Regions from separate parts of the Streptomyces sp. NPDC018833 genome, predicted to be linked through region 1. Evidence: riboswitches for the same ligand, from Rfam matches in the RefSeq annotation. Region 1 holds a riboswitch; each other region holds the start of a gene.
What was found. A riboswitch is a leader RNA that binds a small molecule or an ion and turns the genes downstream of it on or off. The one in region 1 is predicted to bind cyclic di-AMP.
Positions count from the first base shown of each region.

Region 2: linked by a shared signal. The riboswitch ahead of ACH5AF_RS35055 (NlpC/P60 family protein) and the one ahead of ACH5AF_RS34725 (M23 family metallopeptidase) in region 1 are both predicted to bind cyclic di-AMP.
Region 3: linked by a shared signal. The riboswitch ahead of ACH5AF_RS29100 (M23 family metallopeptidase) and the one ahead of ACH5AF_RS34725 (M23 family metallopeptidase) in region 1 are both predicted to bind cyclic di-AMP.
Region 4: linked by a shared signal. The riboswitch ahead of ACH5AF_RS21245 (transglycosylase SLT domain-containing protein) and the one ahead of ACH5AF_RS34725 (M23 family metallopeptidase) in region 1 are both predicted to bind cyclic di-AMP.

Region 1 covers NZ_JBIRZM010000031.1:451-5,511, reverse strand. Annotated here, with positions in the region: gene ACH5AF_RS34735 (PrsW family intramembrane metalloprotease) at 1-468, shown strand, start outside; gene ACH5AF_RS34730 (aldo/keto reductase) at 669-1,637, opposite strand; gene ACH5AF_RS34725 (M23 family metallopeptidase) at 1,875-2,918, opposite strand; cyclic di-AMP (ydaO/yuaA leader) riboswitch at 2,930-3,086, opposite strand; gene ACH5AF_RS34720 (PP2C family protein-serine/threonine phosphatase) at 3,410-4,687, opposite strand; tRNA gene ACH5AF_RS34715 (tRNA-Met) at 4,825-4,898, opposite strand.
Region 2 covers NZ_JBIRZM010000035.1:4,127-9,187, forward strand. Annotated here, with positions in the region: gene ACH5AF_RS35045 (M23 family metallopeptidase) at 1-132, shown strand, start outside; gene pcrA (DNA helicase PcrA) at 230-2,665, opposite strand; cyclic di-AMP (ydaO/yuaA leader) riboswitch at 2,905-3,069, shown strand; gene ACH5AF_RS35055 (NlpC/P60 family protein) at 3,072-4,253, shown strand; gene ACH5AF_RS35060 (hypothetical protein) at 4,324-4,677, opposite strand; partial or broken gene ACH5AF_RS35065 (NlpC/P60 family protein) at 5,024-5,061, shown strand, end outside.
Region 3 covers NZ_JBIRZM010000018.1:31,543-36,603, forward strand. Annotated here, with positions in the region: partial or broken gene ACH5AF_RS29085 (GNAT family N-acetyltransferase) at 1-448, opposite strand, end outside; gene ACH5AF_RS29090 (HPr family phosphocarrier protein) at 613-894, shown strand; gene ACH5AF_RS29095 (GntR family transcriptional regulator) at 1,082-1,759, opposite strand; gene ACH5AF_RS29100 (M23 family metallopeptidase) at 2,136-2,915, opposite strand; cyclic di-AMP (ydaO/yuaA leader) riboswitch at 2,929-3,120, opposite strand; gene ACH5AF_RS29105 (M16 family metallopeptidase) at 3,352-4,719, opposite strand; gene ACH5AF_RS29110 (M16 family metallopeptidase) at 4,737-5,061, opposite strand, start outside.
Region 4 covers NZ_JBIRZM010000010.1:147,940-153,000, forward strand. Annotated here, with positions in the region: gene ACH5AF_RS21225 (NAD(P)-dependent oxidoreductase) at 1-47, opposite strand, end outside; gene ACH5AF_RS21230 (winged helix-turn-helix transcriptional regulator) at 99-449, shown strand; gene ACH5AF_RS21235 (hypothetical protein) at 1,333-2,175, opposite strand; gene ACH5AF_RS21240 (metallophosphoesterase family protein) at 2,222-2,713, opposite strand; gene ACH5AF_RS21245 (transglycosylase SLT domain-containing protein) at 2,842-3,627, opposite strand; cyclic di-AMP (ydaO/yuaA leader) riboswitch at 3,632-3,786, opposite strand; gene ACH5AF_RS21250 (zinc-dependent alcohol dehydrogenase) at 4,247-5,061, shown strand, end outside.

The DNA of each region.
Region 1 (5,061 bases):
CCGTGGGGTTTCTACGGCGTGTACGCGGCCTTCATGGTGCCCGCCTTCGGGCTGCTGACGTGGCTGACCATATGGACCCGGCAGCGCGAGCTGCGCACGATATCCCACGAGCTGCCCGCCTACGCGGCCGCGGGCTGGCTGGCGGCGGCCGAGCCGCGGGCGCTGTCCTCGATGCGCGCCCGCACGATGGCGCGCGACTTCGCCCGCCGTACGTACGGACCTGCCGCGGGCCACGCGGTGTCCGAGTACGAGTCGTTCGCGACGTCGCTCGCCTTTCTCCGCCACCGGGCACACCGCGGCGCGGCGGGCCCGGACTTCGCGGAGCGCGAGCGGGAACTGCTGCACCACCTGTGGCGTCGCAGGGACGTGGCCGCGCCCGCGCTCGTGTACGCGGCGCGGGCGACGGGCCGCGTGATCGCGCCGCCACCCCACCGCGACTACGGCGGCCACAACCCGTACCGCCACTGACCGGGTCCGTTGTGAGCCCCGTCCAAGCCGGCGCCCGAGCCCCCTCCTGCGCCGCCCGCCACACGCGCCCGACCATCACGCCTGGCCCGACGTCCCGCCCCTGCCCCTGCCCCTGCGCCAGCCACCCACGCGCCCGACCATCACGCCTGGCCCGACGTCCCGCCCCTGCCCCTGCGCCACCCACCACACGCGCCCGACCATCACGCCTGGCCCGACGCTCCCTCCTCTGCAGACGCGGCCGTCAGCTCGGCGAGCTCCTCCTCGGTCAGCTCCAGTTCGCCGACCGCGACCAGGGCCGGCAGCTGTTCGACCGTACGGGCGGAGGCGATCGGCGCGACGACGGTCGGCCGCGCGGCGAGCCATGCGAGCGCGACGGTGGCGACCTCGGCACCCCGCGCCCCGGCGATCCGGTCGAGCGCATCGAGCACCTTCAGGCCGCGCGCCGTCTCCAGGTGCCTGCCCGCGCCCTGCGCCCGCGCGCTGTCGACCCTCGCGCCGGGACGGTACTTGCCGGTGAGGAAACCGGACGCGAGCGCGTAGTAGGGGACAGCGGCCAGACCGGCCCGCGCGGCCGTGTCCTGCAGTTCGCCCTCGTAGGTGTCGCGGGAGACGAGGTTGTAGTGCGGCTGCAGTGCCACGTACCGGGCCAGGCCCTCGCTCTCGGAGAAGTCCAGCGACGCCCGCAGGCGCTCGGCGCTCAGGTTGGAGGCGCCGATCGTGCGGACCTTGCCGTCCTTCACCAGCCCGTCGAGGGCCGTGATGATCTCCTCGACGGGGACGGACGGGTCGTCGAAGTGCGTGTAGTAGAGGTCGATGTGGTCGGTACGGAGCCGGCGCAGGGACTCCTCGGCCGCCGCCTTGATGGTCACCGGGGACAGGCCCTTGTACTGCGGGTGGGCACCCACCTTCGTGGCGACGACGATCTCGGAGCGGTTGCCGCGCGAGGCCAGCCAGTTCCCGATCACGGTCTCGGACTCGCCGCCCTCGTTGCCCATTACCCAGGAGGAGTAGCTGTCGGCGGTGTCGACGAAGTTGCCGCCGGCGGCGGCGTACGCGTCGAGCACGGCGAAGGCCCGGTCCTGGTCGGCGGTCCACCCGAAGACGTTGCCGCCGAGGGCCAGCGGGAAGACGGCGAGGTCGGACGAACCGAGCGTGCGAAGAGAAGTCATGAGTCGATCAACGGCCCATCCGGCCAGGGCTATTCCGTCCCCGTGCCCCCTGTCGCCGGGGCATGGCGGTTCCGTCGGCCCTGGGCGTCGTGGCATCGCGGTTCCGCCGGCCCTGGCGTCGGGGGGGTGTGCGCCAGGGCCGGCGGAGACATGGGGACGCGCGGCACGGAAGCTCCGTACCGCGCGCCTGTCAGCCCTGCGTTCGCTCTGCCCGCAGGCGCTCGGCCCCTCGGTCGCTCAGACCGTGAGGCCCTTGTCCCGCAGCCAGGCCATGGGGTCGAGGCCGGAGCCGCCCGGGGTGTGCACTTCCAGGTGCAGGTGCGGCCCGGTCACGTTGCCGGTCGCGCCGACGCGGCCGATGGTCTCGCCGGTGGCGACCTGCTGACCCGCGCTCGCGGTCATCGACGACAGGTGCGCGTACCAGACCTCGGTGCCGTCCTCCAGCTCCAGCACGATGCGGTAGCCGTACGAACCCGACCAGCCGGCCGACTTGACCGTGCCGCCGTGCACGGCCTTGACCGGGGTGCCCGTGGGAGCGGCGAAGTCCAGCCCGGTGTGCTGGCCGGAGGACCACATGGAGCCGGCCTCGCCGTACGTGGAGGTGATCGTGTACGAGGAGGTGGGCAGCGCGTAGCTCGCGGCGAGCTTGGCGAGGCGCTCCGCCTCCGCCTTGGCCCGCGCGGCCTCCTCGGCCTTCCGCTTCGCCTCGGCCGCCTCGGCCTCGGCCTCACTCTGCTGCTTCGCCGCCGCGGCGGCGGCCTGCTCGGCGGCCAGCTTCTCGGCGGCGGCCTTCGCCTCGGCGTCCGCCTCGGCCCGCTGCTGCTCGGCCTGCTGGAGGATGCGGGCGCGCAGCGCCTCGCCGGCGGTCTGCTCGCCGGTGGCCGTCCCGTCGCCGGCGCCGGTGCTCATCGCGGTGAGCGGCGCCGCGTCGGCCGGGGAGCCCTCGGAGTCGGCGTCGTCGGAGAGGAGGGAGCCCACGCCCGGAAGGGACTTGGCGTCGGGGAGGTTGTCCGCGATCGAGTCCGGGAGGGAGATGGAGACCGGGGGCTTGTCCTGGGCGGTCGCTATGCCACCGGCGCCGACCGCGGCGAAGACGCCGACGCCGAGGACGGTGGAGCTGCGGGCGAGCCCGCCGCGCTGCTTGACGACGCGGTGCCGGCCGCGCACCGGACGGATGGATTCCTCGGTGGGATTCCATTCCTCCCACGTCCGCTCCGCGGCGTCGCCGCCGAAGGGAGCGGGCGCGAACGGGGCCTCGGGGGCAGGCATGTTGGACGCCACGAAGGCGTACTCCTTTCCTTCCTTCTCGCCTACCGGGTTAGCTGACGGGTTCGGAGCAGGAAGGTCTCCTACAGGCGTCTTCGGCCGCGGACTGAGCGGCAAAAGGCGCCCGATTCACCCCAATTGGTGGTTCCCCGGTTCCCTTGCGGGATTCGGCGCGTGCGCACGGTGCCGCCTCTTGCGACGACTGGGACGACCGCGCTGCGTTATCGAACGTTAATAGACGGCGGGGCCGGATTCCAAGCCGTTCCCAGTGATCATTAAGGACCACTGCCGGGACTTACCGGGACAGAAGCAGGCGGAATCGGGCGACTTGATCAATCCTCGAATCGACTACCGCTTCTGACGTTGCGTCAAATGTTATGCAGAGTGACACGCTCCGACTACGCACCGTACGGATGCGCTCGCGGGTGTCCTCCGTCCGGTGTCCTGCGCGCCGTGCGCACCTGCCACAGGCCACCCAGCGGCCCGCCCACCGGCGCGGCCACCCCTCACCCCGTTCGGCCGTGCCGGCGGCCCCGACTCGTACCGCCCGCTCGCGCCGTCGCCCCCCGCCGATGCGCCCCGCTCTCGTCCTCGAAGGCCACGACCGGAACCGTTCGCCGCCGTTCCGGCTGCCCTTCCCCAGGCCGGCCGACCGCCAGGAGCGCCATGTCGTCGGTCGACCCGCCGCCCGTGTACCGGCGCACGTCGCCGACCAGCGCATCGAGCAGGGCCTCGGGACCGGGAAAAATGCTGCCCCGGAGCCGTTCACCCGGGTCGTAGAAGACGCCTCGGGCGTCGCGGGCCTCGGACAGGCCGTCCGTGTAGAACAGCAGCGTCGACCCGGCGGGCAGCGGATACTCCTGCGCGTGATCCGGCCACGCTGCGAGGTCGCCCATCCCCAGCGGCAGTGCGGCCTCGGACGGCTCAAGCACATCCAGAGCGCCGTCGGCGTGCAGCACGAGCGGGTCGGGGTGCCCGCGGTTCACCAGCCGTACGGTCCCGTCCCCCGTCCGGTCGCCGGGCGGGATCTCACCGAGCACGGCGGTGGTGAACCCTTCCATGGCGTCAGCCCCCTCGCGCCGCATGCCCTCACGTTTCAGCGCCCGCTCCAGCCGCTGCGCCACGCCTTCCAGCGAGCCCTCCTGCTCGGCGGCCTCCCGGAACGCCCCGATCAGCACGGCGACCACCGCCACCGCCCCCATGCCCTTGCCGCGCACGTCGCCGACGATCAGCCGCACCCCGTGCGGAGTGTCCTGTACGGCGAAGAGGTCACCGCCGATGAACGCGTCCGCCTGAGCCGCCTCGTACCGCGCGGCGATGTGCAGTCCGGCGATCCGGTCCGCCGGGGTGGGCAGCACGGCACGCTGCGCCGCTTCCGCGATCACCCGCGCCGAGGCCAGCCGTGCGCTGCCCCGCACCACGACCCCGTTGATCAGCAGCGCGAAGGCCGCCACGGTGAACACCGTGCTGGTCTCGGTGACCGCGGTGATCTGGGCGTAGGTGTTGTTGTAGGCGTGCATACCGCTCGTCGCCAGGACGGCGGCGATACCGATGAGCAGCGTCATGCCCCATGTGACGATCGGCGCCGCGATGAGCGGTGCCGCCGCGTAGAGCGGCACCGCGGTGAAACGGGGAGGCGTCAGCAGGTCGAAGACCACGCCGCCGAGGATCATCGCTGCGGGCAGAAGGCGCACCAGCCACGGCGCGACGTACCTCCTGCTCTGCTCTCGCCCCACAGGTGTTCTCCCTGCCGCTTTCGCCCACGGCGCACTGACCGCCGCCATGCATCTCCCATGCTGCGCGCCCCTGCGGCGAGCGGCGACTTCCCACGTCCGGCCGCACAGACCCCGAGGTCAGAGCGGCCGGGAAACGGCGACGGCCCGGCAATCGAACATTTCGATTGCCGGGCCGTCGTCTTCAGTAGCGGGGACAGGATTTGAACCTGCGACCTCTGGGTTATGAGCCCAGCGAGCTACCGAGCTGCTCCACCCCGCGTCGGTGAACACAACCTTACGCCATCCGGAGCAAGATCCACTCCATTTTCCGCTCCGACCTCCCTTTTTTCGTTCCACCCACCCGATCCGGTCCGGGTACGGCCCGGATCCCGCCCCTGTCCGGCCCTCGGATCCGGTCGTTCCGGCGGCCGATCCGGCCATGT
Region 2 (5,061 bases), on a different contig from region 1:
GACGTCATCGCCTACTCCGGCAACTCGGGCAACTCCACCGGCCCCCACCTGCACTTCGAGGTACGCCCCGGCGGCGGTTCGGCGATCGACCCCCTGCCGTGGCTGCGCGGCCACGGCCTGGACCCGACGTAAGCAGCGCGCACAAGACGGAAAAAGCGCAGGAGGCGTGGGCCGCGGCCCACGCCTCCTGCGGTTCTCGGAGCCTCTCGACCGGCCGCCTCCTGCGTTCTCAGAGCCTCTCGACCGGCGCGTACCTCAGCAGCAGTCGCTTCGGCTTCTCGTCCCCGAAGTCGATCGTCGCCTGCGCGTCCGAGCCCGATCCGGCCACCGCGACCACGGTCCCCAGCCCGAACTGGTCGTGCGTGACCCGGTCCCCCACCGACAGCGCGATCACCGGCTTGTCGTTCGTCCGCCGGGTGGCGAAGCCGGACGCACCGCCGCGTGACCGCGACGACGACAGCGAGGACGTGATGCCCGACGTCGGTCCGGCCGGCGCGGCCATCGGGCCCGTGCGCCGCCAGTCCACGTGCGCACCCGGGATCTCCTCCAGGAAGCGCGACGGCGGGTTGTACGACGGCTGTCCCCAGGCGCTGCGCATCGACGAGCGGGTCAGGTACAGGCGCTCGCGGGCGCGGGTGATGCCGACGTACGCCAGGCGCCGCTCCTCCTCCAGCTCCTTGGTCTGGCCCAGCGCCCGCATGTGCGGGAAGACGCCGTCCTCCATACCGGTCAGGAACACGACGGGGAACTCCAGGCCCTTCGCGGTGTGCAGCGTCATCAGCGTGATGACTCCGGTGCCTTCCTCGTCCTCGTCGGGGATCTGGTCGGAGTCGGCGACGAGCGCGACCTGCTCCAGGAACTCGGCGAGCGTCCCCGCACCCTCCTCCTCACCGCGCTCCTGCTCGAACTCCAGCGCCACGGCGGCCAGTTCCTGAAGGTTCTCGATGCGCGTCTCGTCCTGCGGGTCGGTGGACGCCTGCAACTCCGCGAGATAGCCGGTGCGCTCCAGGACGGCTTCGAGCACGGTGGCCGGTCCGGCGCCGGACTCGGCGATGGTGCGCAGCTCCTCCATCAGCACGTTGAACCGCTTGACCGCGTTCGCCGAGCGGGCCGCCATGCCGTATGCCTCGTCGACGCGGCGCAGCGCCTGCGGGAAGGTGATCTTCTCGCGGAGCGCGAGGGCGTCGATCATCGCCTCCGCGCGCTCGCCGATACCGCGCTTGGGAACGTTGAGGATACGGCGCAGCGGGACGTTGTCCTCGGGGTTGGCGAGGACGCGCAGATAGGCGAGGACGTCCCTGACCTCCTTGCGCTCGTAGAAGCGCACGCCTCCGACGACCTTGTAGGGAAGGCCGACGCGGATGAAGATCTCCTCGAAGACACGGGACTGCGCGTTCGTCCGGTAGAAGACGGCGACGTCGCCGGCCTTCGCCTCGCCGGCGTCGGTGAGGCGGTCGATCTCGTCGGCGACGAACTGGGCCTCGTCGTGCTCGGTGTCCGCGACGTAGCCGGTGATCTGTGCGCCCGCGCCCGCCTTGGTCCACAGGTTCTTGGGGCGGCGGGACTCGTTGCGCTCGATGACCGCATTGGCCGCGGACAGGATCGTCTGGGTGGAGCGGTAGTTCTGCTCCAGCAGGATCGTCGTCGCATCCGGGTAGTCCTCCTCGAACTGGAGGATGTTGCGGATGGTCGCGCCGCGGAAGGCGTAGATCGACTGGTCGGCGTCGCCGACGACGCACAGCTCGGCGGGGTCCAGGTCCTCGTACCCTGTGCCCACCAGCTCGCGCACGAGCGTGTACTGAGCGTGGTTGGTGTCCTGGTACTCGTCGACGAGGACGTGCCGGAAGCGGCGCCGGTAGTGCTCGGCGACGTCGGGGAACGCCTGGAGGAGGTGGACGGTGGTCATGATGATGTCGTCGAAGTCCAGCGCGTTGGCCTCGCGCAGCCGCGACTGGTACATCCGGTACGCCTCGGCAAGCGTCTTCTCGAAACCGTCCGCCGCCTGGTCGGCGAAGGCCTCCTCGTCGATCAGCTCGTTCTTCAGGTTGGAGATCTTGGCGCTGAAGGACTTCGGCGGGAACTTCTTGGGGTCCAGATCCAGGTCGCGGCAGACCAGCGACATCAGCCGCTTCGAGTCCGCGGCGTCGTAGATCGAGAACGACGAGGTGAAGCCCAGCTTCTTCGACTCACGGCGCAGGATGCGGACGCAGGCGCTGTGGAAGGTCATGACCCACATCGCGTGGGCGCGCGGGCCGACCAACTGCTCGACGCGCTCCTTCATCTCGCCGGCGGCCTTGTTGGTGAAGGTGATCGCCAGTATCTGGCCGGGGTGGACGTGCCGGGTGGCCAGGAGATGGGCGATGCGGTGGGTGAGCACGCGCGTCTTGCCCGAGCCGGCGCCGGCGACGATGAGCAGCGGGGAGCCGGTGTGGACGACGGCGGCACGCTGCTGCTCGTTCAGCCCCTCCAGCAGGGCGGCCGCGTCGACGACAGGGCGGGGCGCGCCGTCGCGGTAGTACCCGTCGCGGGCCGGCGGCACGTCGTAGGCGCCCTGGAAGAGGTCGTCCGGGATCGGCTCCGGAGTGGACTCCTCGGGCGGCGGAGGAGGCTCCTCCCCATGGGGCTGGAGGTCCGCCAGGAAGCTGTCGTCAAAGAGGCTGCTCATCGCTTATCGAGTCTAGGCGGCCGGACCGACAACCGGGCCCGCATGCCCATACGCGCAGGTCACATTCCGTGACCGCGCCTGTCCGGGGCGCCACCGGGACAGGGGGTGAATGGCCGCCTCCGAAAAAGGTCACGAAAATGTATCGGACATATCGAACATCAACCTTCACAGCGTGCGCACGAGTTGGCTAGCGTGCTCGACCAGACGGCCCGTACCCCTCCCGGCGAACCGCGCCGAACGGGCCGACTCCGCTGAATTCGGGCGCCCTGTCGGGGCGTTCGGAACCGGGGACCCGAACTATGCACAACCGGGGTGAATCGGACCACTATGTGATGCGGTCCGTAGGGCATCTTCCGTTCGCCCGAACCCGACAGCTAACCCGGTAGGCGGTCCACGGAAGAAGGAGATGCCGGCCTTGGCGTCGCATCGCAGGATCCGCAGCCGCAGCACGAAACCCTCCTCCGCCGTCGGGTTCACGACGGCCGCCCTCGCCGGCGTCACCCTCCTGTCGACACAGAGCGCCACCGCCGCGCCCAGCGACCCGAAGCCCTCCGTCGAAGAGGTGCAGAAGAAGGTCGACGACCTCTACCGGCAGGCCGGCAGCGCGACCCAGGAGTACAACCAGGCGAAAGAGGCCACCGCCGAGAAGCGCCGTGAGGTCGACACCCTGCTCGACCAGGCGGCCGCGCGCGCGGAGAAGCTGAACGAGTCGCGCCGCGCCCTCGGCAACTACGCCGCCGCGCAGTACCGCACCGGCGCGCTCACCCCGACCGCGGCGCTGCTCTTCGCGGACAGTCCTCAGGCGTACTTCGACCAGACGCAGTTGATGGACCGGATGACCGACCAGCAGCGGACGGCCGTCAGCGACTACGAGACCGAGCGCGCGGCGGCCGCGAAGCAGCGCGCACAGGCGACCAAGCGGCTGGAGTCGCTGACCGACTCCCAGCAGGCCCTGCGCATCAGCAAGCAGAAGGTCCAGGCGAAGCTGGCCGAGGCGCGCACCCTGCTGTCGAAGCTGACCGCCGAGGAGAAGGCCCGGCTGGCAGCGATCGAGCGCGAGAAGGAGGAGGAGGCGCGCCGCAGGGCCGAGGCCAAGGCGGAGGCGGAGGCGAGGGCCCGCGCCGAGGCGGAGGCAGAGGCGGAGGCAGAGGCGGAGCGGCAGCGGGAAAGCGCGGAGCCGCCGCCGGAGACGGGCACCGGCACCGGCACCGGCACCGGCACGGACGACGGCACGTACGCGGCCAGGGCCGACAAGGTCCTGGCCTTCGCCCGCGCCCAGATCGGCAAGCCGTACGTCTGGGGTGCGACCGGCCCGTCCTCGTACGACTGCTCGGGGCTGACGCAGGCGGCCTGGAAGGCGGCCGGTGTGGATCTGCCGCGCACCACCTGGGACCAGGTGAAGGTGGGGCAGCGCGTCGCGACGGCGGACCTGCTGCCTGGCGATCTCGTGTTCTTCTACGACGACATCAGCCACGTCGGCATCTACATCGGCGACGGCAAGATGATCCACGCGCCGAAGCCGGGCGACAACGTCCGCGAGGAGTCCATCTACTACATGCCGATCTACGGCAGCATCCGCCCGGTCTGACCCCTCCTGCTCCCGCGCCCGCCCGGACGGTCCCGCCGTCCGGGCGCGCGTGCTCCGGGGGGACGGCGGCTCAGGTCCAGAGCGTCGCGATGAAGATGTTCGCGACCGTCAGACCGCCGACGGCGCCGAAGAGCGCCTTGTCGACCGTCTCCTCGTCCCGCTTGACGTAGACCAGGCCCAGGATCACCACCAGCACCGCCAGCTTGATGCCGATCTTGAGGTTGTTGACCGCCTGGTCGTCGGCCTGGTTGAGGCCCACCAGCGCGACGCCGGTGATCAGCATCGTCAGCGCCCCGTGCAGCATCGCCGGGTTGAAGCGCGCCGTGCCCGCGCCTATCGCCTTCATCTGGGCGAGGAAGCCGCCCAGCAGGGAGGCGATGCCGATGATGTGCAGAGCGACGAAGACATTGATGAGTACGTCCATGGGCCGGAGCCTAATCGTCGCCATACCACCGCCCGGCGGTCGGGGGAGCCCCATCACGGCGATCGGTCGGGGCCGCTCCGCAATACGGCCCGGCACCGGCGACTCGGGGCGAAGAAAGCGGACAGCAGTGTCCAGGTTCGGGCACTTGAGGTCCTTACGCCTCCTTCCGTGACCGCCGGGTTTAGCGTCGGCGACCGGTGGCCGACTCCCCACCGCCGTCACGCAGCCGGACGGCACCGGCCGCCACCGCCGAAAGATCCGGCGGCGCGCCGTTTCCCCTGTGCGGAGCGCCGCCGGACCGCAGGTACGCAGGTACGCAGGTACGCAGGAAGGATGGGTACGTCTCGTGGCGGCGCACCGGAAACCGAAGCAGCGTCCGCTCAA
Region 3 (5,061 bases), on a different contig from region 1:
GGACCTCCGCCGCGAACCGCCGGATGCCACGTTCGCGCGCGACGGCGGCGATGTGCTCCAGCAGCGCCGACGCGATACCGCGCCCCTGGTGGGCGTCCTGGACGAGGAAGGCGACCTCGGCCTCGTCGGCGGGCGCACTGGCGGGGCGGCCCTGCTCGTTGATCCGGTCGTAGCGGACGGTCGCGATGAACTCGCCGCCGACCGTCATCGCGAGCCCCACCCGGTCCACGTAGTCGTGGTGGGTGAACCGATGCACGTCCTTGTCGGACAACCGGGGATAGGGCGCGAAGAAGCGGTAGTACTTCGACTCGTCGGAGACCTGTTCGTAGAAGCTGACGAGCCGGTCGGCGTCCTCGGTGGTGATCGGCCTGATGCGCGCGGTGCCGCCGTCGCGCAGCACCACGTCTGCTTCCCAGTGATCCGGGTAAGCGTGCTCCGAGGTCTGCATGGGGCAAGCGTACGGCGCGGCCACCGGTCGCGTGGGTGGTTGTGGACGGGCACGCTGAGAGGGCTTCTCAGCGGCCGTGACCACGATCCGGACGCCTTGGGAAGCACGCCGGAACGCATGAGAGACTGGTCTAGACAACCCGTTGAGACTTGAAGGGCAACACCATGGCTGAGCGTCGCGTCAATGTCGGCTGGGCCGAGGGCCTGCACGCCCGCCCCGCGTCCATCTTCGTTCGTGCCGCGACGGCAGCCGGCGTCCCGGTGACGATCGCCAAGGCCGACGGCAACCCCGTCAACGCCGCCTCCATGCTGGCCGTCCTCGGCCTCGGGGCACAGGGCGGCGAGGAGATCGTGCTCGCTTCCGACGCGGGCGGTGCCGACGCCGCGCTGGACCGCCTGGCCAAGCTCGTGGCCGAGGGTCTGGACGAACTCCCCGAGACCGTCTGACCCCCGCATTCCGGTGAGCCGGTCCCGTCCGGCCGACTCACTCGACGACCATGGCAGAGCCGCGGCGTTCCGAAAAAGGAAGCCGCGGCTTTTGCGTTTCCCGTACGTTCACCGGGAACAAATGAATTCGGGCAGCCCGAAAAAGCAGCGGGGCCGAATAAGTCCCCTCTTGTATACGGCTCGATTGTTAATTGCGGATGCTCGCGATGTTTACGGGATGTTGCGAAGTCCTCACCCGCTCCGGGCGCCTCAGCCGGTGTGCGGCCGACGCCCTTTCCACATGCAGTGCCGTGAGCGACCGGGCCCGTTCCACATCGCCGCGCGCCACGGCGTCCACGATCGCGCCGTGCTCGGCCCAGGACTCGACGGGCACGGCCGGCTGGTCGACGGCGTACATCCAGGCGATCTTGTGCCGCAACTGGGTGAGCAGGGCGGTCAGCCCGGGGCTGCCGCAGGCCTGCGCGAGTGTCTCGTGGAACCAGGCACCCAGGGACCGCAGGTCCTCGCCCTGGCCGCGACGGGCCCGTTCCTGACCCAGCCTCACCAGGCCCCGCAGCACCTTCAGATGCGCCTCGGTCCGCCGCTGGGCAGCGCGCGCGGCGCCGAGCGGCTCCAGCAGCATGCGGATCTCCAGGAGGTCGGCCGCCTCCTGTTCGGTGGGCTCGGCGACATGGGCGCCGGCGTGACGCCGGGTGACGACGAAGCCCTCGGACTCCAGCGTGCGCAGCGCCTCGCGCACCGGGACGCGGGAGACCCCGTAGCGGCGGGCGAGGTTCTCCTCGGTGAGCCGGCTGCCGCGCTCGAATACACCGGAGATGATGTCGTCGCGGATCGCCGTGCATACAGAGTGCGCGGGAATGCGCATGTCCGAACCTCCGCCTTGATACGCGCGAAACGCAGCCGACTGACTCGTGTCCAGTGACTCTATTCCAGTCCGCGGGATTTTCCGATGGCCGACCGCATTCCATGGATTCTTTTGGCCGGAAACGGCGGAATGCGATCGTTCGAGCGGCCCGCCCCGCGGACTCGCGATCGGGCAGGGCACGGCGGCACCGCCCCGGGCACGGGACCGACAGGCCACGGCGGCACCGCCCCGCACACGGCACCGCCCCGACACGGGAGCGGGCAGGGGACGGCGGGACGGACCCGGACACAGGACACAGGAGACGCGGGCGGGGCCCACGGACGCGGAAGGCCCCCGGCAGCAGGCAGATTCCAGGGGCCTTCCCAAGAGCCGTCGGTCAGACGCTGACGCCGCGGGCGCGCAGATACGCGACCGGGTTCATGTCGGAGCCGTACTCCGCCGTGGCCCTGGCCTCGAAGTGGAGGTGGGGGCCGGTCGAGTTGCCGGTCGAGCCGGAGAGACCGATCTGCTGACCGGGCATGACCTGCTGGCCGACCGAGACGTTGATCGACGACAGGTGGCCGTACTGGGTGTAGGTGCCGTCGTTCATGCGGAGCACGATGTTGTTGCCGTACGCGCCGCCCCAGCCCGCCTCGACGACGGTGCCGGCACCGACGGCCATGACCGAACTTCCGGACGCGGCACGGAAGTCGACGCCGGAGTGGCTGCCGGAGGACCACAGGGACCCGCCCGCCTGGTAGCCGGTGGTCACGTACGAGCCCGCGACGGGGAGCTGGAAGGAGTTCAGGCGCCGGCGCTCGGCCTCGCGGGCGGCGCGCTCCTTGGCCTCGCGAGCCTCCTTGGCCCGCGCTTCGGCCCTGCGCTTCGCCTCGGCCTCGGCCTTCGCCTTCGCCCGGGCCTTGGCGGCGGCCTCGGCGGCCTCCTGCTTCTGGGCGGCGGCCTGGTCGGCGATCTCGTCGGCGATGGACCCCATGGAGACGATCTGGGTCAGGCCGGTGTCCTCGACCGAGGGCTCGGCTTCGGCGGCGAGTGCCGGAGAGGCGAGGCTTCCGATGACGCCGGTAGTGGCCAGAGTCGCGACTCCGGCGAAACTCGCACTCCTGCGCGTGCGGCGGCTCGGGGCACGGTGCTTCCCGGTGGCACGGGTGAACGCCATGAAAAGGCTGGTCCTTTCCTTCCTTCTCGCCTACCGGGTTAGCTGACGGGTTCGGAGCAGGAAGGTCTCCTACGGGCCCCTCCGCGCGGGCGAAGGCGTCCGATTCACCCCAGGGAATCGACCTCTCGTGCCCGCTGGCGGGCACGGAGGGTGGGTCCCCGGCTCCCCGGGCTCGCGCCTGAAGGGGACTCGGCGATGACTGTCCGATGCCGCGGGTGCGGCGTGATCCAGGCGAACAGCCGGACCGACGCTAGGCAGGTCATCAGCCGATAACCAAACGGACAGCCTGTTTTGTAGCGCATGCCACAGGGCAGACAGGCAGCCTCTCCTGCAAAACGGATAAAGCACGGAACCCCGGCAAAGGACTCGAAGCCGGGGTTCCGCTGGAATCGGCAGCGCTCGTTCTGTACCTGTCCGCCCGACAGGTGGCCTTTGATCAGCCCGTGACGACGGTCACTTCACCGATGCCGAGCGCCCTGACGGGCTCCTCGATCTGCGCCGCGTCGCCGACCAGCACGGTGACCAGACGGTCCACAGGGAACGCGGAGACCGCCGCCGCTGTCGCCTCCACCGTCCCCGCCGCGGCCAGGCGGGCGTACAACTGCGCCTGGTAGTCGTCCGGGAGGTGCTGCTCGACCTGATCGGCGAGCGTGGCCGCGACCGACGCCGCGGTCTCGTACTTCAGCGGGGCCACGCCGACCAGGTTCTGCACGGCCACGTCGCGCTCGGCGTCGGTGAGCCCCTCCGCCGCGAGCGTGCGCAGCACCTTCCACAGGTCGTCGAGCGCGGGACCGGTGTTGGGGGTGTCCACGGAGCCGCTGATGGCCAGCATCGAGGCGCCCGAGCCGTCCGGAGCGGAGAGCAGCACCTGGCCGAAGGCCCGTACGCCGTAGGTGTAGCCCTTCTCCTCGCGCAGGACGCGGTCGAGCCGGGAGGTCAGCGTGCCGCCCAGGCAGTACGTGCCGAGCACCTGGGCGGGCCAGACACTGTCGTGGCGGTCGGGACCGATACGGCCGATGAGCAGCTGCGTCTGCACGGCGCCCGGCCGGTCGACGATGATCACGCGGCTGGTGTCGTCGGCGGTGACGGCAGGCACGGGCCGGGTTTCCGCCTTGTCACCCGTCCAGGCCCCGAGGGTGTCGGCAAGGACGGCGTCCACGTCGATCCCGGACAGGTCGCCGACGATCACGACGGTCGACGTGGCGGGCCGTACATGTGCCTCGTAGAAGGCACGCACGGCAGCAGAGTCGATCCTGGCGACCGTCTCCTCGGTCCCCTGACGCGGGCGCGACACCCTCAGGGACGACGGGAAGAGCTCCTGGGAGAGCTGCTTCGCCGCGCGGCGGGCCGGGTTGGCCATCTCGTGCGGGATCTCGTCGAGCCGGTTGCGCACCAGCCGGTCGACCTCGCCCGCCGCGAAGGCGGGGGCGCGCAGCGCCTCGGCGAGCAGGCCGAGCCCCTTGGGCAGCCGGGAGGCGGGGACCTCCAGGGAGACGCGGACACCGGGGTGGTCCGCGAGCGAGTCGAGCGTGGCGCCGCAGCGCTCCAGCTCGGCGGCGAACTCCTCCGCGCTGTGCTTGTCCGTACCCTCCGACAGGGCGCGCGCCATGATCGTGGCGACGCCGTCGAGCCCCTCGGGCTCGGCCTCCAGCGGGGCGCCGAGGAGGATCTCCACGGCGACGACCTTCTGGCCCGGGCGGTTGCAGCGCAGCACCGTCAGCCCGTTGTCCAGCGTGCCGCGCTCGGGGGCGGGGAAGGCCCAGGGCCGGGCGGTGCCGGGGGTGGGCTGCGGGTGGAACTCCATGGTCACGGCAGCGTCGCTCACTGGTCCGCCCCCTTGTGCTCGTCGTTCTCGTCGGCCGCCGCGGCCTCGTCACTGTCGTCGGCGGAGATGGGCTCGTAGACCAGTACGGCCCGGTTCCGGGGGTGCAGCCGTGCCTCGGCGACCGCCTGCACCTCCTCGGCGGTGACGTCGAGGACGCGCTGCACGGCGGTCAGCGCCAGCTGCGGGTCGCCGAACAGGACGGCGTAACGGCACAGTTCGTCGGCGCGGCCGGCGACGGTGCCGAGCCGGTCGAGCCATTCGCGCTCCAGCTGGGCCTGGGCGCGCTCCATCTCCTCGGGCGTCGGGCCCTCGGCGGCGAAC
Region 4 (5,061 bases), on a different contig from region 1:
CCGAGACCGAGCACGGTGACGGCAGACTGTTCAGTGCGTGAAGACACGATTATCAACCTCTTTAGAAATACCGGAAGAAAGCAATGAAGGGGGCCCATATGACGCGCAGTCGTACCCGGGACATGAACGTCTGCGGAGTGACCGCCGCGATTGCCGTGATCGACGGCAAGTGGAAGACCGTTCTGCTGTGGCTGTTGGAATCCGGCCCGTGGCGCCCCGGGGAGCTGCGACGCCGGCTGCCGGGCCTCAGCGAGAAGGTGCTGACTCAGGCGCTCCGCGAGATGGAGACGGACGGACTGGTGCACCGGGAGGTGCATGACGAGCTGCCGCTGAAGACGGTGTACTCCCTCACCCCGTTCGGCCGCGAGCTCTCGGAGGCCCTGGGGCCCGTCTCCGACTGGGGCCACCGTCGTCTGGAGAAGCTCGCCCAGGCACAGTCGGCCTCCTGACGCATGGTCACCCCCGTCTCACGTGGATCCGGCGTCCCTTCGGCCGCCGTGTGACCAGGTTCCCCTCTGCCTCCATGCGTCGACAAGTACCCACAAAAAGGTGGGTACGGAGGGCGGTGGCCTCTTGATGCCGGTGCGCTCGCGGGTGTCTCGTGGCGTGGGGGTGGGTCGGCCTGGGGCCGACAGGTGGCGGGGAACTTCGTCGTCGGACGCAACGGCGAACACCGAACGCGCCGCTCACCCGCCCGGCCCTCGGCGGGGGTCCACCGTCGGGGGGCTGTCGAGCAGGGCTGCCAGCCGGAGCATGGGGCGGCCAGGCCCGCCAGGCGGATCCGGTTGCTCGTTCGATGGACAGTGACCAGGTGGCGGCCAGGGTGGCGGTCTGGTCGTCGGGGAGGGTCCCGGGTTGCGGCAACAGGTCGGCCAGCAGCCTTCGGTAGGAGGCACAGGTCAGGTCCGCGGCGATGATGTAGCGCGGCCAGGGCGAGGGGCAGGTGTCCCAGGTCGGCGACAAGGCTGTTGAGCTGGTCGGTTGGCTCGTGGCGGTCGCGGGCTGTGAGTACGCCCGTGAGGTAGGCGGCGGCTTCCTGGGGGTGAACGAGCCCACGGTCACCCGGCGTCGGCCTGCTCCGGTCAGGCGGTTCTCACCGGCAACCCGATGTCTACGAGGTTCGCTGATCGGGCACTCGGCGACGGCGTGCGAGGGCGACTGACGAGCGCGGACAGGAACGTCAGTCGCAGGTGCTGGACCACCGCGTCGGTGACGATCTCGCACCCGGCCCTGAGCGGCCGGGGGCGCTCGGGCCCGTTCCTACGGGGCGGGGGTGCCCGGCGCTCGGGCGCGTCCCTACGGGGCGGGGGTGGCCGGCGCTCGGGCGCGTCCCTACGGGGCGGGGGTGGCCGGGGTCGCGAGGAAGCGGTGCAGTGAGGACTTCATGGCCGCGACGAACGCCTCCCGGGTCGTGTCGCCGACCAGGTCCAGGGACAGGTAGGGGTTGAGGTCCTCCAACTCGACGAGCAGCAGTGCGCCGTCGCGGGTACGGCAGGCGTCGACGCGCTGGATCCCGTGGTCGACCGTGTTCCAGGCGATGAAGCGCCGGGCGAAGTCGAGGTCGTCCCCGGTGGGCTCGTACGGCTCAAGGTCCCAGCGGCGGGCGGGGTCGGGGGCGTGCAGGGCGTACTGGAAGGTGTCGTCGACGAAGTAGAAGGAGACCTCGTAGCGGAAGTCGACGCGCGGCTGGATCAGGACGTCGCCGCGGGCGAGGTCGGGGAGCATGCCGGGGCGCACGAAGCGTAGCCCTATGGAGTCCGCGCCGGTCTTGGGCTTGACGGCGTACTCGTCGGCGGCGGGCAGCAGCCCGAGGTCGTCGAGCCGGTCGACGGTGGGGATGACCGGGTATCCGGCCCTGGTGAGGTCCAGCAGGTACTGCTTGCCGGCCATGTCCCCGCGGGCGCTCAGCGGGTTGTAGACCCGGGTGCCGCGCTGCACGGCCCGGTCGCGGAAGGCGTCGTACGCGTCCTGGTAGTGCAGTACGGGACCGCTGTTGCGGACCACGACACCGTCGAAGTCGTCCATCAGCGCGGCTGCGTCCGCCGGGTGGGCGAGTGCGAGGGTGAAGTCCTGGCGCAGCCGGGAGGACAGGAAGATGTCCTCGTCGCAGTACCGTCGGCCCTTGGCCCGGTAGGCGAGGTCGGTGACGAACAGGAGGCGGGGCCTGGCGGACACGGGCGGGCTCCTCGGATCGGTTGACCGTAAAACTACCCGGTTCCGTTCACAGGCGGTGCAGCCGGACCTCGGTGAGCGCACCGTCCGCCACCTGGGCGGTCATGTACGTGTGGTGGGGCTGGCGCCTGCGGTCGGTCGGGGAACCGGGGTTGAGGAGCCGCAGGCCGCCGGGGGCCGTGGTGTCCCACGGGATGTGGCTGTGGCCGAAGACGAGCACGTCGAGGTCGGGAAAGCGGTCGGCGCACCGCTGTTCCCGTCCGCGGGCCGGGCCGGTCTCGTGCACGACGCCGAACCGGAGGCCGCTGAGCTCCGCCCGGGCCACTTCCGGCAGCCGGGCGCGCAGTTCGGCGCCGTCGTTGTTGCCGTACACGGCGAGGAGGCGGGCGGAACGGGCCTCGAGCAGGTCGAGGGTCGCGGTGTCGACCCAGTCGCCGGCGTGGACGACCACATCGGCCTCCTGGACACGGGCCATCACCTCGTCGGGCAGCCGGCGGGCGCGGCGGGGCACATGAGTGTCGGAGATCAGCAGCAGTCGCATGCCCCTACCTTCCGCCTTCCGGCACCGGGCGGGCACACGGCCGCGCCGGACGCCGCGCTGACGTGATGTCAGAACAGGAGCCCGGCGCGATTCCATCTGCAATCGAAGCCGCGAATACGGGGCTACGGTCAGTACGGACCGTTCACGTTGTCGATGGAGCCGTACCTGGCGGCGGCGTAGTTGCACGCGGCGGTGATGTTCGCGACCGGGTCATAGCTGTCCATCGACGTGCCGGGCACGTGGTAGGCCCGGAACGTGGGGTCGATCACCTGGAGAAGACCCTTGGAAGGCGTACCGTTCACCGCGTTGATGTCCCAGTTGTTGATCGCCAGCGGATTTCCGGAGGACTCACGCATGATGTTCCGGTGGATTCCCTCGTAGGTGCCGGGAATTCCGTGCTTGGCCATGATGTCGAGCGATTCCTTGATCCAGCCGTCGAGATCGTCGGAATACGTCTTGGCCTTGGCGGGCTTCGCGGCCGGGGCCTTCTTCGCCACCGGGGCGGTGCGGGCCGCGGTGCGGTCGGCGCGGGCGGTGTCGGTGGCGCGGTCCAAGGGCTTGGCCTTGGCGCCGATGCTGAGCTTCAGACCGGGGCGGATCAGCGACGGGTCAGCGCCTATGTTCCGGCGGTTGTCGTTGTAGAGCTTCTTCCAGCCGCCACTGAGGGAGTGCTCCTGGGCGATCTTCGCCAGCGAGTCACCCGCGACGACCGTGTACGTCGTGGGGGCCTTCTTCGCCGCGGCGGATGCCGTGACGACGGCCTTCGCGGTCGCGGACTGGGCCGGTTGCGCGGCACCGGCGGTGGTCGCGCCGATCACCGGCAGGGCGAACGCTGCACCGCCCATGCCCGCGGCGACGAGGCCGCGGGTGAGCCGGCTGGACTTGTGACGGCGGTGCTTACCCTTTGCAGGCATGACGCATTCCTCTCCGTCGCCTGCGAGGTGAGCTGTCGGGTTCGGGCTGGAGATGCCCGGTCGCATGGTCGGTGCGACTTCACCCCGAGCCGTTCCGGATTCCGGATCGGCGGCTTACCTGGGTCCCCCGCTCCTGCCGAACGAGTGCGTGTGGTCGGATTCCGGATGGCGGCAGGACTCGGCGGTCCATCCGGATTGCGGTGACCGTAAGGGAGAGCGACCGGAAGGAACAAGCCATGAATTCACAACCGCAATGCCAAGGCGGAAAAACAGTACGTAAATGACCTTCCTGATTTCCTGTCGAGAACTCAACTCGCGTTCCCCACAAGGAAGCTGCGCAGTCAGCCGCCGACCCCGCGGCCGCGTCGCGTGACCGACATCACGGAAGCGAGAACAAAAAGCAAAGAGCCACCCTAGTCACCTCTAAACGGACATTAGGGCAATAAAAAGGGAGGTGCCCGTACGGAAAATTCCGACACTTCACCGTTCGGGAATAGTCCGATTTATTCCGTATGTAATGACCTCGCCCGATTCGGGTACTCGCTCGTGGTGTTCGGGTGCGCGGCTGCGCCCGTACGGCGGCCGCCGGCCGCCCACCGACATCACGTGGGAGGACACGATGCGCGCGCTGACATGGCAGGGCCGGAGGGACGTCCGGATCGAGACGGTCCCCGATCCCCGCATCAAGGAGCCGACGGATGTCATCGTCCGGGTGACCTCGACCGGCATCTGCGGTTCGGATCTGCACCTGTACGAAATCCTCGGCCCCTACCTCGACCCGGGCGACATCCTCGGCCACGAGCCCATGGGCATCATCGAGGAGACCGGCCCCGAGGTGCGAAGCCTCTCGGCCGGTGACCGCGTCGTCGTCCCGTTCAACGTCTCGTGCGGCGAGTGCTTCATGTGCGCCCAAGGACTCCACTCGCAGTGCGAGACGACCCAGGTGCGCGACCGCGGCACGGGCGCGTCGCTGTTCGGCTACACAAAGCTGTACGGGCAGGTGCCCGGCGGGCAGGCCGAGTACCTGCGGGTGCCCTTCGGCGACAAGCTGCCGGTCAAGGTGCCCGAAGGACCGCCCGACGAGCGCTTCGTCTACCTGTCGGACGTGCTGCCGACCGCGTGGCAGGCCGTGGAGTACGCCGGCGTCCCGTCCGGCGGGTCATTGACCGTCCTCGGCCTCGGGCCGATCGGCGACATGGCGTGCCGCGTGGCGCTCCACCGCGGTGCCGGACTCGTCATCGGTGTCGACCTCGTCCCCGAGCGCCTCGACCGGGCCGAGGAACGGGGCGTGAAGGCACTCGACCTGCGCGAGCACGACGACGTCGCCGACGCGGTCCGCGAGCTCACCGACGGCCGGGGCTCGGACGCGGTCATCGATGCCGTGGGCATGGAGGCCCACGGCGCACCGGTCGCCAAGGCGGGCCAGTGGGCGAC